DNA from 2 places in the Thermosinus thermophiluss DSM 23256 genome. Region 1 is predicted to be linked to the other one. Evidence: riboswitches for the same ligand, from Rfam matches in the RefSeq annotation. Region 1 holds a riboswitch; the other holds the start of a gene.
What was found. A riboswitch is a leader RNA that binds a small molecule or an ion and turns the genes downstream of it on or off. The one in region 1 is predicted to bind S-adenosylmethionine.
Positions count from the first base shown of each region.

Region 2: it holds a riboswitch for S-adenosylmethionine, as region 1 does, so the genes downstream of both, metK (methionine adenosyltransferase) here and BLQ99_RS06195 (methionine ABC transporter ATP-binding protein) in region 1, are expected to answer to the same signal.

Region 1 is NZ_FNBU01000008.1:1,585-9,601, reverse strand. Features, by position in the region: gene BLQ99_RS06215 (D-2-hydroxyacid dehydrogenase) at 1-127, shown strand, start outside; gene BLQ99_RS06210 (HDIG domain-containing metalloprotein) at 124-651, opposite strand; gene hisZ (ATP phosphoribosyltransferase regulatory subunit) at 654-1,841, opposite strand; gene BLQ99_RS06200 (YerC/YecD family TrpR-related protein) at 1,828-2,166, opposite strand; SAM riboswitch class I at 2,346-2,460, shown strand; gene BLQ99_RS06195 (methionine ABC transporter ATP-binding protein) at 2,543-3,601, shown strand; gene BLQ99_RS06190 (methionine ABC transporter permease) at 3,570-4,223, shown strand; gene BLQ99_RS06185 (MetQ/NlpA family ABC transporter substrate-binding protein) at 4,249-5,067, shown strand; gene BLQ99_RS06180 (MetQ/NlpA family ABC transporter substrate-binding protein) at 5,093-5,908, shown strand; gene BLQ99_RS06175 (DHA2 family efflux MFS transporter permease subunit) at 6,062-7,633, opposite strand; gene BLQ99_RS06170 (HlyD family secretion protein) at 7,640-8,017, opposite strand, start outside.
Region 2 is NZ_FNBU01000009.1:72,116-80,132, reverse strand. Features, by position in the region: gene def (peptide deformylase) at 1-297, opposite strand, end outside; gene priA (primosomal protein N') at 428-2,863, opposite strand; gene BLQ99_RS07100 (heavy-metal-associated domain-containing protein) at 3,106-3,333, opposite strand; gene metK (methionine adenosyltransferase) at 3,398-4,588, opposite strand; SAM riboswitch class I at 4,645-4,746, opposite strand; gene coaBC (bifunctional phosphopantothenoylcysteine decarboxylase/phosphopantothenate--cysteine ligase CoaBC) at 4,798-6,000, opposite strand; gene rpoZ (DNA-directed RNA polymerase subunit omega) at 6,010-6,216, opposite strand; gene gmk (guanylate kinase) at 6,231-6,860, opposite strand; gene remA (extracellular matrix/biofilm regulator RemA) at 6,882-7,148, opposite strand; gene BLQ99_RS07070 (YicC/YloC family endoribonuclease) at 7,203-8,017, opposite strand, start outside.

The DNA.
Region 1 (8,017 bases):
TCCCCACCTGGCCGCTTTGTCCCCCTACTACCTCGACCGGGCGGTAAAACTGTTCGCCGACAACCTGGCCCGTTTCTGCCAAGGCGGCGAAATGTTCAACGTCGTCGATAAGCAGAAGGGCTATTAATGCTTGTCATCCGCTTCCCGCAATATATTTAGCTCCGGCGTATCGCCTGGCGCCGGAGCGCTATGGTGTTTGCGGACAGCATCAACCACCGCCCGCTGGGTGCCGACGGTTTCGAGCAAACGGGCGCTGCGTTCGGCATGATTAAAATATATATACAGGGCGTGGCGGAGATTGGCAATAATTCCGCCACGCCCTTCTTTTGCCCATTGTCGCGCCCACCGGGGCGCCAGTTTATGGGCCAGGACGGCCAAGACCTTGTCGGTCACGCTCATATCGCCCCGCCTCCGTCCCACGTCATGGAGCAGCGCGCTTTTAACCGCGGTTTCCCAATTTGCCGCCGGACGCTGTGCCGCGAGTTTGGCCGCCGTATATGCCACGTTAAGCGCATGCCGCTGGTCTGGCACGCTCATCTGCCAAAACAGTTGTTGCTCGGCTTTGGTTAAGTGCTGATTAACAAACCTCCTGTCCTGTTCACTGATGCGGGCTGTCACCGCGGCGAAAAATTGCCGTACCCGTTTGTGCATTTTCAACCACCAATATAAATGAGTTTAGCATAGCCCATGGCTTGACGGCAGGCTTCGGCCGCCGCCTTATCCTGCGGCTGAAGTCCAAGACCGACGATACGCCCTGCCGCGCGGAGCTCGCCAGTCAGCGCAATCGCCTCATTCAGCCGCCCCGGCGCCCAGCCAATATAGACGTCCTTAACGTCGCCGTCCAGGGTCAGACCCTGCCGCTCAAGGGCCAGCATAAGGCGCTCGATGCCGAGAGCAAAACCGGTAGCCGGATATTCCTTCCCAAAAGCGCCTGCCATGCCATCGTAACGCCCGCCGCCGCAAAGGGGGAAGCCTAGGCCCGGCGTATAGCCTTCAAAAACAGCCCCCGTATAATAGTCAAAATTCCGGATTATTCCCAAATCAAAAGAGACATGCCCGCTTACGCCGTAATACTCAAGGAGCCGGTAAATCTCCGCCAGGTTATCGAGGGCGCGGCGGCTCATATCGTTGCTCACCATGCCATAGGCCGCATCAAGCATATTTTCCCGCCCGTGGAGCAGCGGAATACGCTTAAAAAGCGCCTGCCCGGCCGGCGATAAGGAGCTCGTCGCCAGAGCCTCGTCCAGGCCGACTAGATCGCGCTGCACCAGGCAATTTTTAATCCGCTGGCGCTCGGCCGGCGGTAATTCGCATTCATTCATTAGACCGTTAATAAATTCCACCTGACCGAGGCTGATCTGAAAGACGGTCAGCCCTGCCTCCCGCATGGCCGTGGCCGCCAGCGCTACGACCTCGGCATCGGCGGCAGGCCCCGCCGTGCCCAGCAGTTCTATACCGGCCTGGTAGAATTCGCATTGTCGACCGGCTTGGGCCTGCTCGTACCGGAAAACGTTAGTCAAATAAAACAGCCGCAGCGGTACCGGCTGTTCGCGGAGCCGGGTAGCCGCTACCCGGGCAATAGGCGTAGTCATATCCGGCCGGAGCGCTAATAGCCGGTTATTTTTATCGAGAAATTTGAACATATGCTGAACTATTTCTTGGTCGGCACCGACCGATAAAATGTCCAGATACTCAAATGTAGGCGTAATTACCTCGTCATAACCCCACCGGGTAAATAGGCCGGCAAGGGCGCTTTCCACCAAGCGCTTTTTTTTCGCATCGCGGGGTAAAAAATCCCGTGTCCCGTACGGAATTTGCGGTACAAACTCATTTTGGTTCATGGCCTGCATCCTCCTGCCGCAAACGCTCTTCCTGCTCTTCCAACCGGGCGAGAATGATTTTGTAGCCGTCAGCGCCATAGTGCAAGCAGCGCTTGACCCGGCTGATCGTGGCCGTGCTGGCCCCGGTGCGCTCGACAATGTCGTCGTAGATATGACCGGCCTTCAGCATCCGCGCCACCTCCAGGCGTTGTGCCATGGCTTTTATCTCGCTGATGGTACAGATATCTTCAAAAAACTGATAACATTCCTCCTCATTGGCGAGCAGTAAAATGGCCCGGAACAATTGGTCGGTTAAAGGCTCTTTTAGCTTAGGGTTAACGGGCATAATCCACACTCCTCCCGTGCACGCATTACCATTCTGAGCATACTATTCGCCCTCTCTCATTTCTTTCCTGCCTTTACGTCTTTTATTCTTTAATTTATGAAAATGCAATTTTAATTTTTTCTTGACAGACATTGCTATACATGATAGCATGTAACTCAACAACGGCATATCGAAACACTCTTTCATCAAGAGCTGGCTGAGGGACTGGCCCGATGACGCCGCGGCAACCATCGCACCTTCGGATGCGAAACGGTGCCAATTCCTGCAGAACGGATAGGTTCTGACAGATGAGGGGGGGAGTTTCTGTTTACAGAACAAAAACCTCTTCGTCTGCGAAGAGGTTTTCTTTATGCCCAGGAAAGGAGAGAGAAGAAAAATGATTAAACTGACCGGCATTGAAAAGGTCTATCCCGGCACTAACGGAGCGGTCCATGCTCTTAAAGGCATAAACCTGGAAGTGCGCCGCGGTGAAATTTTCGGTGTCATTGGTAAAAGCGGCGCCGGCAAGAGTACGTTAATCCGGTGCATCAATATGCTGGAGCGGCCAACCCGCGGCTCGGTAGTGGTCGACGGTGAAGAACTAACGACGATGTCCGAAAAAAACTTGCGCGAGCGACGCAAAAAAATCGGCATGATTTTTCAGCACTTTAACCTGCTGTCTTCCCGCACCGTCTATGAAAATGTAGCCTTCCCGCTTGAGTTGGCCGGCAAAAGCAAAACGGAAATTGCACAGGCTGTTTTGCCGCTCCTTGAACTGGTGGGGCTTGCCGATAAACGGGACCAGTATCCGTCCCAGCTCAGCGGCGGTCAAAAACAGCGGGTCGGTATTGCCCGCGCCTTAGCCAGCCGGCCAAAAGTGCTCTTATGCGACGAAGCCACTTCCGCCCTTGACCCGCAGACTACACAATCCATTTTGAAACTGCTCTTTGACATCAATCAAAAACTGCAGCTGACCATTGTGCTAATCACTCACGAAATGCAGGTTATTAAAGAAATCTGCGACCGCGTGGCCGTCATCGAAAACGGCGTCATTATTGAAGAAGGCCCGGTACTCGACGTCTTCACCCGTCCCCAGACGGCAACAACGCGCGAATTCATCCGCACCATTGTCAACCATGACCTGCCCGAATTCTTTGCCAATACCGTCTTTTCGCCCACACCGCTGCCGGACTCCAATCTTATTCTGCGCCTGTCCTTCATTGGCCGTACGGCCGAAGAACCCATAATTGCCGGCATGATCCGCCGGTTTAATGTTGACACCAGCATCCTTTACGGCAATATCGACCACATCAAGCACACTCCTTTCGGTACCTTGATTGTCGAACTGTCCGGCGACCAGGCCGGCATCCAGAACGCCCTCAACTACTTGCGGGCGCGAGATTTAGGAATAGAGGTGATTGGTTATGTCGCAAGAAATGCTCGTGCTGTTGGCTGAGTCGTTATGGGAAACTACTTATATGGTGGGTGTGTCGGCCTTTATCGCCGCCCTGTTTGGCGTCCCCCTCGGCGTCATCCTGGTAACGACTGACAAGGGCCATGTTTTGGAAAACCTCGCTGTCAACCGCGTTTTGGGCGCAATCGTCAATGCTACCCGCTCGACTCCGTTCATTATTCTCATGGTCGCCATCATTCCCCTGACCCGTCTCATTGTCGGGACATCCATCGGCACCGATGCGGCCATTGTGCCGCTGAGCATTGCCGCTATCCCCTTTGTCGGCCGCATCGTCGAATCGGCACTCAAAGAAGTCGACTACGGCGTCATCGAGGCCGCCCAAGCTATGGGCGCTTCCCCGCTGCAAATTATCGCCAAAGTACTCATCCCCGAAGCGCTGCCCTCGATTGTGCTTGGCCTGACGATCACTGTAATCAGCCTGATTGGTTATTCGGCCATGGCCGGCGCTATCGGCGGCGGCGGGCTGGGGGACCTGGCCATCCGCTACGGCTATCAGCGCTTCCGGGCCGACATCATGCTCGCAACCGTCATTATCCTTATTGCTCAGGTACAGCTTGTCCAGTCGTGCGGCGACTGGCTTGCCCGCCGTTTGAACAAAAAATAAACGATTAACAAGGAGGAATTCATTCATGAAACGTATCGCCCTATTGCTCGCCTTAATTTTGGCCCTTACCGCCGTCGTCGCCGGCTGCGGCGGCAAAACCCAGGCTCCGGCTACCGCCAGTGATAAAAAGGTACTGAAAGTAGGCGCCACGGCCGTTCCCCACGCCGAAATTCTGCGGGTAATTAAACCGGCTCTGGAAAAAGAGGGCATTGACCTTCAGATCGTGGAAATGAGCGATTACGTCCGTCCTAACCTGGCCGTAGCGGAAAAAGAACTGGACGCCAACTTCTTCCAACATATTCCCTACCTCAATAAGTTTGCCGCCGAGCGCAACCTTCAGCTCACTTACACCGCTGCCGTCCACATCGAACCCATGGGCATTTACTCCAAAAAAATCAAAAACTTAAATGACGTTCCTACCGACGCCGTGGTTGCCATCCCTAATGACCCGACCAACGGCGGGCGCGCGCTCGCCCTGCTGGCTAAGGCCGGCGTGATCGGGCTCAAAGACGGCGTTGGCGTCAACGCCACCGTCAAAGATATTGTCGCCAACCCGAAGAACGTGAAAATCCGTGAGCTCGAAGCGCCGCAGCTGCCCCGGGCCCTTGATGATGTCACTTTGGCCGTAATCAATACCAACTATGCACTGGAAGCCAAACTCGTGCCTACGAAAGACGCCCTCTTTATTGAACAGAAAGATTCTCCTTATGTAAATATTCTGGTCGTGCGCAAAGGCGATGAAAACCGCCCGGAAATTCAAAAGCTGACCAAAGCGTTGACCTCGGATCAAGTCCGCAAATTCATCACCGAAAAATATCAAGGTGCGGTAGTACCGGCATTCTAATTCTTAGTTAAGGAGGTAACCAATAATGCACAAATGGACGAAGCCAATCGCATTAGCCCTCGCGCTGCTGTTTACGCTCGGCCTCGTGGCCGGCTGCGGCAAACAAGCCGCCACGCCGTCCGACCGGCCTATAAAAGTGGGCGTTACCGCCGGCCCCCACGCCGAAATAATGGATGTTGTCAAAAAAGTGGCGGAAAAAGACGGTCTGAAAATCCAGGTCGTGGAGTTCAACGACTACGTGCAGCCTAATGTGGCTTTAAGCCAGGGTGACATTGACGCCAACAGTTTCCAGCACCAGCCCTATCTTGATAACATGGTTGCCGACCGCAAATATGACATCGTTTCGATCGCCAAAACGGTTATTTTCCCGATGGGTATTTACTCGAAAAAAGTCAAATCAATCGCCGACGTTAAACAAGGCGCCGTTGTCGCCATCCCCAACGACCCGACCAACGGCGGCCGCGCCCTCCTGCTCCTGGAAAAAGTCGGCCTGATCAAGCTGAAGCCTAACGCCGGCCTCAAAGCCGCCGTTACCGATATTGCGGAAAACCCGAAAAATATTAAGATTAAAGAACTGGACGCCGCCCAGATTCCCCGTTCCCTTGACGACGTGGATATTGCCGCCATTAACACCAACTATGCCATGACCGCCGGCCTTGTTCCGACCAGGGACGCCATCGCCATCGAAGACGCCAATTCTCCTTACGCCAACGTCATCGCCGTCCGCACCAAAGACAAAGACAATCCGGCTTTCCAAAAGCTAGTTAAGGCTTACCAATCTGAAGAAGTCAAAAAGTTTATCCAAGAACACTTCAAAGGTTCTGTCGTAGCCGCATGGTAGCACAAAAAGCAAAGCCCCAGATGGCACCACGCCGTCTGGGGCTGCTACTTTTTTATATTTAAAATTTAACGGTTACACCCATGCCGAACCCTTAACACCTTCTCATGTTTTTGTTTTTTGGGTCTTTTTGGTTTTTTTGTCATATTATTACTTCTACTCCATAATTACCGCTGCCCCTTTGGCCCCGCCTTGGGCCCGTTTGAGCAGCAGGGCCGGGACAATGCCGGTAAAACTAATGGCCGCCAAGACCAAAAAAGCGTCATCGAAAGCGAAAATATACGACTGTCGCTGGGCGATCTGGGCCGCAAGGGCCAGCGCCTTGATTTTGGCAATGCTCGCTACGCTGCCGTGCTGCACAAATAGCCGTTCACCGTAAGTAATCACTTTAGCGGCGGCGTCTGCTGCCAAATTCCAGCCTTCGGCAATATGGGCATAGTGAAAGATTTGCCGGTTTTGCAGCACGGTCGACAATACGGCAATACCGAATGAACCGCTGACCTGCCTGATAGCATTGTTAAGCGCGGACGCACGGCTAATCTTCGGCAGCGGGACGGTATTCAGCCCAAGGACGGTAACGGGCATCATGAACAGCCCCAGCCCCAGCCCCCGCAGAATCATGACCAGCATGACATGCTCATAGCTGGTATCCATGTCGAGGTACATTAGCGGCCAAGTACCGGCTCCTAGGAAAAAGAGGCCGACAACGACAACCGGCTTAGCGCCGAACTTATCGGCCAGTTTGGCGGCAACAGGCATCATCAGCCCGGCAGTAAGGGCGGAAGGAAACATCAGCATACCTGTCTGCATCGCCGTATAGCCCCGAATATTTTCCATAAAGAGCGGAACGAGGAAGATGCCGCCAAACAGTCCGATCGTCCCGATAAAAATAACGATACTGCTCAGCGTGAAATTCCAATCTTTAAACAAGGTCAAGTCTAAAATAGGGTTCTCGTGATTAAGTTCGATAACAACAAACAAAGTTAAACTGGCCAAGGCGATATACAGCAAAGTTATAATATACGCCGATGTCCAGCCCTCATCCACCCCTTCGCTGAGAGCCAGTAGCAGGCAGAACAGCCCAAGGGCGGAGGTGATAAACCCGCCGTAGTCAAATTTCTGCCCCCGAATACGGGGCGTTTCCTTAAGTACCAGCACGGCCAATACGTAACCGACAATACCTATAGGAATGTTGATGGTAAAAATCCACCGCCAATCCCAGTACTCGACTAAATAACCGCTCAAAGTCGGCCCAACGGCCGGGGCAACCATCGCCGAAATCCCCCAGATGCCCATGGCCATGTTTCGCTCCTCCGGCGGAAACACATGATAAACTATCGCCATGGTGACCGGGATAATCATCCCACCGCCAACGGCCTGAATAATCCTAAAGATAATCATGCTGTCATTGGACCAGGCAGCGCCGCACAACGCCGAACCGACGGTAAATACGGCCAGGCTAAACAGGTACATGGCGCGCGTCCCGTAAACATCGCAAAAATACCCTGTTGCCGGCTGCAGGACGCCCATGGTCAGCATATAGGCCGTCAAAATCCACTGCGCCTGGTCGGTATCGACGGCAAAAACGGCCATCATCTTGGGGACAGCAATGTTGACAATACTGGTGTCAAGGATGCTCATAAAACCGCCGATAATCGTTACGCCCAACGCCCACCATTTATAATTCGCGTCATTTATAGTTAAATTGGGGGTATGCACGCTGCTCATCCCCCCCTAATCGGTATGAACCTTAACGATTACCGACGCACCAGGGCGGAAAATGTACGGGCTGTCTTTCGGCAGCGTTATTTTTATCGGGATGCGCTGGGTGACTTTGGTAAAATTACCGGAAGCGTTTTCGGTAGGGATAATGGCAAACACCGAGTTGGTGGCCGTCCCGATGTCATATACCGTACCGGTAAAGACGCGGCCGGGATAACTGTCAATGGTATATTCTACCTTTTGGCCAATTTTGATCCGGTCGATCTTCGTCTCTTCAATGCGGGCATTTACCCAGAGGTCGCTGGGGTCAACAATGGTAACAATGGGCTGGCCGGCAGCGACAACCTCGCCAGGATTGACTGATTTTAAAGCTACTGTCCCACTGACAGG
Region 2 (8,017 bases), on a different contig from region 1:
TTCCACTTCACCGTATACCCCCGGAACGCTGAGACAGCCCTCGGTATTTGTTTCGCTGCCTTCTGCTGCAACAATCACAGGATTAATTAATTCGATAAGCCCGTCACCGACATCGATAACAATAATTCGTAACGAGGCACCTACCTGCGGCGCTGCCAATCCCACTCCTTCTGCAGCATACATGGTCTGGGCCATATCATCCAGTAATTGTTTGACTTTGCGGTCAATTTTACCCACCGGCGCGGCTTTTTCTTTTAGAACTTTATCGCCGGCTTTTTTTATCTCTAGGACTGACATGCGTACCTCCTTAATCGGTATTTACTTATGTCCAATTCTAACATAAAAAATGGAAAAACGCTATCCACCGTTCGTGACACGATCGTAATACTAAATTGCCCGAAAAACAGCATCATAATAATCCACCCACCTACAATAGGTTAAGTGGATCAATATCGAGAATAACGTCGCGTCGTGAAGCAATTCCCATACTAGCAAGCGTTTCCTTAACTTCCGCCATCGTATTACTTTTGACTAAAATATTCATGCGGAAAATATCTTCAATCTTGGCAATTGGAGCAGGAAACGGGCCTACCACTTGCGTTTTCCCAATACTACCAAGCGACCGTTTCAATTCATCGGCCAAATTTTGCGCCTGGCGACAAACAAGCGTTTCCTCAGTCCCGTGTACAGTTAATTTTATTAATCCTCCAAAAGGAGGATAATACAGTTGACGGCGATACGCGGCTTCAATATTATAAAAAGCTTGGTAATCGTGGGCGGCGCCGGCTTTAATTGCATAGTGTTCGGGATTATACGTCTGGACGACGACATGCCCCGGCCGGCTGCCCCGCCCTGCCCTGCCGGCCGCCTGCGTTATTAGGGAAAACGTCTTTTCCGCGGCGCGAAAATCTGGAAGATTCAATGATGTATCAGCGGCAATAATGCCAACAGCCGTTACGTTTGGGATATCAATTCCTTTTGCGACCATTTGTGTCCCTAGCAGTATATCGTATTCTCCCCGCGAAAATGCAGAGAGTATGCGTTCATGCGCCATCTTGCCGGTCGTGGTATCCTGATCCATCCTTACCACCCGGGCTTCGGGAAAAAGCTCGGCCAGTTCTTCTTCTACCTTCTGCGTGCCCGTTCCAAAATAGCGAATATAGCGGCTGCCGCAAGCCGGGCAAAGATTGGGCGCCTGCCGCGTCTTTTGGCAATAATGACACCTAATTGTTTTATCCGTGGCGTGATAAACAAGCGAAACGTCACAGTGCTCACATCGCAAGACATAACCGCATTCCCGGCATAACACAAACGTGGCATAGCCCCTGCGGTTCAGTAAAATAATAGCTTGTCCTCCTTCACGACGGGTCTGCGTTAGCAGTTCGCGTAGTGGCTGAGAAATTACCCCCCGGCGCCCGGCCGCCAGCTCCTCACGCATGTCTACCACCGTCACCGCTGGCAAGACCTGGCCATCTACACGCTCAGACAAGGTTAGCAAAATGTGCTTGCCCGAAAGGGCTTGATAGTAACTTTCTAATGACGGAGTCGCACTGCCAAGCACTACCGGCGCTCCTGCCTGTCTCGCCCGGGTAAGGGCCACCTCACGTGTATGATAACGGGGACTTTCTTCCTGTTTATATGTAAACTCGTGTTCTTCGTCCAATATAATAAGGCCAATTTTTGCACAAGGGGCAAACACGGCAGAGCGAGCGCCAATCACTATACCCGCTTCGCCGGACCGGATTCGTTGCCAGGCATCGTGACGCTCGCCTGCTGACAGGCGGCTGTGAACCACGACTACGTCTTCCCCAAACCGCTCTTTAAACCGGGAAACGGTCTGGCCTGTCAGGGCAATTTCCGGCACCATCATAATAACCTGCCGACCCTGCTGTCTTGCCGCCGCTGCTGCCTCAATATATACTTGCGTTTTGCCGCTCCCGGTTACGCCATGAATAAGAAAAGACTTATACTCTCTTGAAGCAATAGCTGCTATGATTTGGGCAACGGCCTGGCGCTGCTCGTTCGTCAATGCAAATCGAGCTCCCTGCGGCGGCGTCCCGCGATACAATTGTGCATAACTATTTCGCATCACCCGCCGCCGTTCACTGCGGACTAAGCCGGCTGCAATAAGACGTTTAACTGTATCCGCACTGATCCGGTGCTGTTTTAGGCAAGTTGGTGTTAGTTCTGACTCTTCCAGTAGGACTGCCAGCAGCCGCTGTTGCGCTGGTTTGCCTGTTAGGCGGTCAAGAGCTTTCGCGGCTTCTTGACGGCTTACTGCAAGCATCAGCCGCTGCTCAAACCGCGGTCGGAACTTCGATGTACTCGTTGCTGCCCGTTCGACCAAATTCAACCGCTCCAATTTACGGAGAACATTTAACACGCTCGGGCCAAATTCTGTAACAAGTTGTTTTTGGGTAGTCAGGCCCTTTACACGTAAATGATTAAGCACCTCGCGCATTTCGTCTGAAATTTGGCGAGGAAAGAAAAATTCTGGTTCGCTCTCTTTTTCGTTCAAACGATATGCGGTATGACTTTTTAATTCTCCTCTTCCGGGCACAAACAGGCGCAAAGCTTCGGCGAGCGGACACAAATAGTAATTGCTCATCCACTCGGCCGTTTGCAGCATATTTTCATCAAACCATGGCTCATTGTCCAACACGCTCAATAAGGGCTTTAACCCTTCTGCCTCGGCCTGCTCTTTGACGGCAACAACAAAGCCTTCGGCCTCGCGTTGGCCAAAAGGCACCCGCACACGCCATCCCCTGCCGACAAACGCCAATTCCGGCGGAACCAGATAAGAAAAGGTGGCAGCGATAGTCCGTACCGGAATATTGATGGCCACTTCCGCAATGCGCCCCATTTTCTTCACCTCATAAAAAAGAAGAGTACTGTTTGCAGCAAACAGTACATCTTACTTCGCTGTTCGGTATAATCTAGATAATTCTAGCTTAGGCCGGAAATACCTGCTACCGGTCATCATTTTGTTCATAACCGGCCAGGAACTCATCTAACTCAAAACACGTATCCATAGGCTGACGTTTAAAAAAACGTTTCAAGCGACGCTTTCCCAGCGGCGTAAAACGGTACCGCATAATAAATAGCCTACCTGCGGATGGAATATCCGAGCGTCTGCAAAGTTTCTTCAATATAGCCGCTGGCGATTATATTAGCGTCATACTCAACCGTAACTTGTCTGGTATTTAGATTAACATCGACATCGGTAATCCCGTCAAGATGGCTTAAGGTGTGCTCAATGCGGTCACGGCAATGATCACCCTTAAGACCGCCAATCGAATATACCGACTTCTTGATTGTTTTTGAAACAGGCACTGCAATACTAACCCCCTTTGGCTTATCTCTATGATGTTAGTATTGCCAGTACCAGCGGTTAAAATTAAAGATTTGCTTCCCGCCGTAAAATTTCCGCTTTATCGGTTCGCTCCCACGGAAGGTCAATATCCGTTCGGCCAAAATGTCCGTAAGCTGCTGTCTGGCGGTAGATAGGACGACGTAAGTTCAGGCTTTTGATGATACCGGCCGGACGGAGGTCAAAATGCTTTTGAATAAGTTCGACAATGCGGCTTTCGGGAATTTTAGCGGTACCAAAAGTCTCAACCATAATCGATACCGGGCGGGCAATACCGATTGCGTAGGCTAACTGAATTTCACACTTATCGGCCAAGCCGGCGGCTACAACATTTTTGGCCACATAGCGAGCGGCATAAGCTGCTGACCGGTCGACTTTAGTGGGGTCTTTGCCGGAAAAAGCGCCGCCGCCGTGACGGGCCATGCCGCCATAGGTATCGACAATAATTTTGCGCCCAGTCAGGCCGGCATCTCCCTGCGGCCCACCAACGACAAAACGGCCGGTAGGATTAATATAATATTTGGTTTGAGCATCTAGCATATCTCCGGGGACAACGGGAGTAATAACTTTGGCGATGATATCTTTTTCAATGGTGGCAAGATCCACGTCAGGGCTGTGTTGAGCCGAAACGACAATGGTATCCACACGAACCGGCTTGCCATCCATATACTCTACTGTCACCTGGGTTTTTCCATCAGGACGCAGGTAAGCAAGTTCACCGTTTTTACGAACTTCGGCCAGCCGGCGGGCCAAACGGTGAGCTAAGGCAATAGGCAATGGCATGAATTCGGGGGTCTCATTAGTTGCATAGCCGAACATCATGCCTTGGTCACCGGCACCGATTGCCTCGAATTCATCCATCTCGCCGCGTTTAGCTTCCAGCGCTTTATTTACGCCCATCGCGATATCCGGCGACTGCTCGTCAATTGATGTCATCACACCACAGGTATCACCGTCAAAACCGAATTTTGCACGGGTATACCCAATCTCTTTGATGGTCTCCCGCACAATCTTCGGAATATCGACATAGCAAGACGTTGTAATTTCTCCTACCACGTGGACAAGGCCGGTTGTTACTAAAGTTTCACAAGCGACACGGGCCATGGGGTCTTGGGCAAGGATTGCGTCGAGAATACTGTCAGAAATTTGATCGGCAATTTTGTCCGGATGCCCTTCGGTAACCGATTCCGAAGTAAATAATACCCGTTTTTTTTCCATTTGTGCACCTCCTAATCAATAAAAAAACTCCCATAAGGGAGGCTTTGGTCGTATACTCCCCATCTCGCGCCATGCGCCGGAATTGGCACCGTTTTGGACTTGCCAAATGGTTGCCGCGGTTTCATCGGGCCAGTCCCTCCACCAACTCTTGATGAGTATAGTATATGTAATTTTCACCAAAGCAATTTTAAAGTAAAACAAGAAAAAAATCAACCTCTTTTTGTCAATAAATCGCAAATTCTGTCAAGAACAATTTCCGCAACACGCTTTTTTGGCATTTGTTCTAGTTCTTCAACACTACCATCACGGTAAATAAGCTTAACAATATTAGTGTCGGCGTTAAAACCCGCACCCGGGAGCGTAACATCATTAGCTACTATCATATCAAGATTTTTCTTGGCCAACTTTTCCTGGGCATTACCAAGCAAGTCCTGCGTTTCAGCGGCGAACCCCACCAGGATCTGGTGGCGCTTCAACGCTCCCAACTCCCGTAAAATATCCGGGTTTTTTTCCAAAACAAGAGTAAGCGTCTCCCCGGTTTTTTTGATTTTATGCTCAGCTATTTCTTTAGGCCGATAATCGGCCACAGCCGCCGCCTTAATCACTACATCACAGGCAGCATATTCGGCCAACACGGCCTGCCGCATCTCTTCCGCTGTTTCCACCATTTTTACTAAAACACCCCGTGGCGGGTTTAATCCGGTGGAGCCGGAGACGAGAATAACCTCCGCGCCGCGGAGCGCCGCTGCTTCGGCGATTGCATAGCCCATTTTGCCACTCGACCGGTTGCCTAAATAACGCACTGGATCGAGCGGTTCCCGCGTACCGCCGGCAGTAACCAAAATTCGCTTTCCGGCCAGTACACCGTGCGGCCGGAGCAGTTCATCCACTTTGGCAACAATTATCTCCGGCTCGGGCAAACGTCCGGGACCTTCCACCCCGCAGGCCAGCATGCCTGTTGCGGGTTCAATAATGTGATAGCCCAATCCAGCCAGTTTTTGCAAATTTTGCTGGACAATAGGATTTAGATACATATTGCTATTCATGGCTGGCGCCAGTACTATCGGCGCTTTGGTAGCCATCACAGTCGTTGAAAGCATATCATCGGCAATACCGTTGGCAATTTTGCCAATAATGTTGGCAGTTGCAGGGGCTATTAAAAATAAATCGGCCAAAGTGGCCAATGCAATATGCTGAACATTCCAGTTTTTCGGTTCTTCCCACATATCAACAACTACCGGATTACCGCTTATCTCCCGAAAAGTAAGGGGTGTAACAAATTCAGTAGCCGACTTGGTCATAATAACATGAACAGAACTCCCGGCTTTCCGCAAACGGCTGACTATTTCCACACTTTTATAAGCGGCAATGCCGCCGCTAACGCCCAGGACAATATTTTTGCCCTTCATCACGGTGGCCTCCTACTTAATACCTGTCTTGGTACGTTCATAAGTAATTTTGCCTTGGGCAACCTCTTCCAAGGCTATGGTAACGGGTTTATTCGATTTGCTTTCCACAAGCGGAGGCTCACCATTCATAATTTCCCGGGCCCGCTTTGCTGCAAGAACGACTAATGTATATTTACTGTCAACTTTATCAATTAAAACGTCTAAGGATGGACGAATCAACCAGACTCCCTCCTTTAAAGTTTTAGTACGTTCCGTGAAGTTTGACAAATGCTGTCAATCAAGCCATTGTTGCGCTCCACCCGGCATTTTTCCGCCGTAATAATTGCGGCTATTTTGTGTACTGCACGCTCCACTTCGTCGTTCACAACCAAATAATGGTAGTTATAAGCGCAGCTTAATTCACTCGTTACACAGCTTAACCGTTGTTTAATCGCTTCAGCACTGTCAGTCCCTCGTTTATGAATGCGATCCGCCAGTTCGTCCAAAGAGGGCGGCAAGATATATATGAATACCCCCTGGGGAAACTTCTTTTTAATCTGCAACGCGCCCTGGATATCGATCTCCAACAAAACATCCTTGCCACCATTTAGTAAATCCATTACATATTGCCGCGGTGTTCCATAAAAGTTCCCGTACACTTCGGCCCATTCAAGCAGCTCATCGTTTTCAATCATGGCTTGAAATTTTTCGCGAGATACAAACCAATAGTTAACCCCGTTCACCTCCCCGGTACGGGGTGAGCGGGTGGTGGCTGAGATTGAGTAATATAAATTAGGATCATTACGCAGCAATTCCCGGCAAATCGTCCCTTTACCTGTCCCGGACGGCCCGGAAAGCACAATTAAGATCCCTTGCTGCGCCATTTGCGAGTCTCCTTTCAGTGTCTATTCCGCCGTATCATCGCTTGTATCCTTGCTGGCCAAACGATGGGCAACCGTTTCGGGCTGAACAGCTGAGAGAATGACGTGATCACTATCGGCGATAATAACGGCGCGAGTACGGCGGCCATAAGTCGCGTCAATTAACATCCCTCTGTCACGGGCTTCTTGAATAATTCGTTTGATGGGAGCCGATTCGGGGCTAACAATGCTAACAATACGGTTAGCCGATACGATATTGCCAAAACCAATATTAATAAGTTTAATCTCCATAATAAATTCCCCCTAATAAAATTCTGGCTGCGCTTCACATTTTATTACTCTATATTACTCTATGTTTTGGATTTGCTCTCTGACCTTCTCAATCTCACTTTTAATTTCAACAACAATGTTCGCAACAGCGAAATCGTTGGCCTTGGAGGCAATGGTATTGGTTTCGCGGTTGATCTCCTGCACGATAAAGTCCAACTTTCTTCCTACAGCCTCATCAGCGTCCAGAGTGGAACGAAACTGGGCAAGATGGCTCTTTAGCCGTACCAGTTCTTCCGCAATATTAGTCCGGTCGGCAAAACAAGCCACCTCTTGGAGCAACCGCGTCTCGTCAGGCTCGGCCCCTATAGCAGTCAAGGCATCGCGCATGCGTGCCAGCAGTTTGGCGCGATATTCTTCCAGCACTACCGGCATCCGCTCTTCAAGCTGCTGAACATAACTCTCTATTTTGGCAATTCGCGTTGTCAAATCAGCTTGTATGTTGGCGCCCTCGGCCAAACGCATAGCGAGGAGATTGCCGATAGCTGCATCCATTGCTTCCGCTAATTTGGGCCATAACTTCAGGACATCTTGCTCTTTTTCTTCCACTTTCAGAACATCAGGAAACCTTGCAATAAGCGACGTAAAATCCACGGCCGAGCTGTTCAATAACCCCGCTAATTCTCTCATTGCATTATGGTAAGCCATTGCCAATTCTTTGTCAACCCTAACCATCCGTTGCTGCTCGCCAAATTCTTCCATGGCAATATATATATCAACGCGGCCTCGGGACAACGCTTGGGCAATGCTACGGCGAATTTTGTCCTCCAAAGCCCCCAGATTTTTCGGCGCCCGGATTCCAATTTCGGTATAACGATGATTTACAGCTTTAA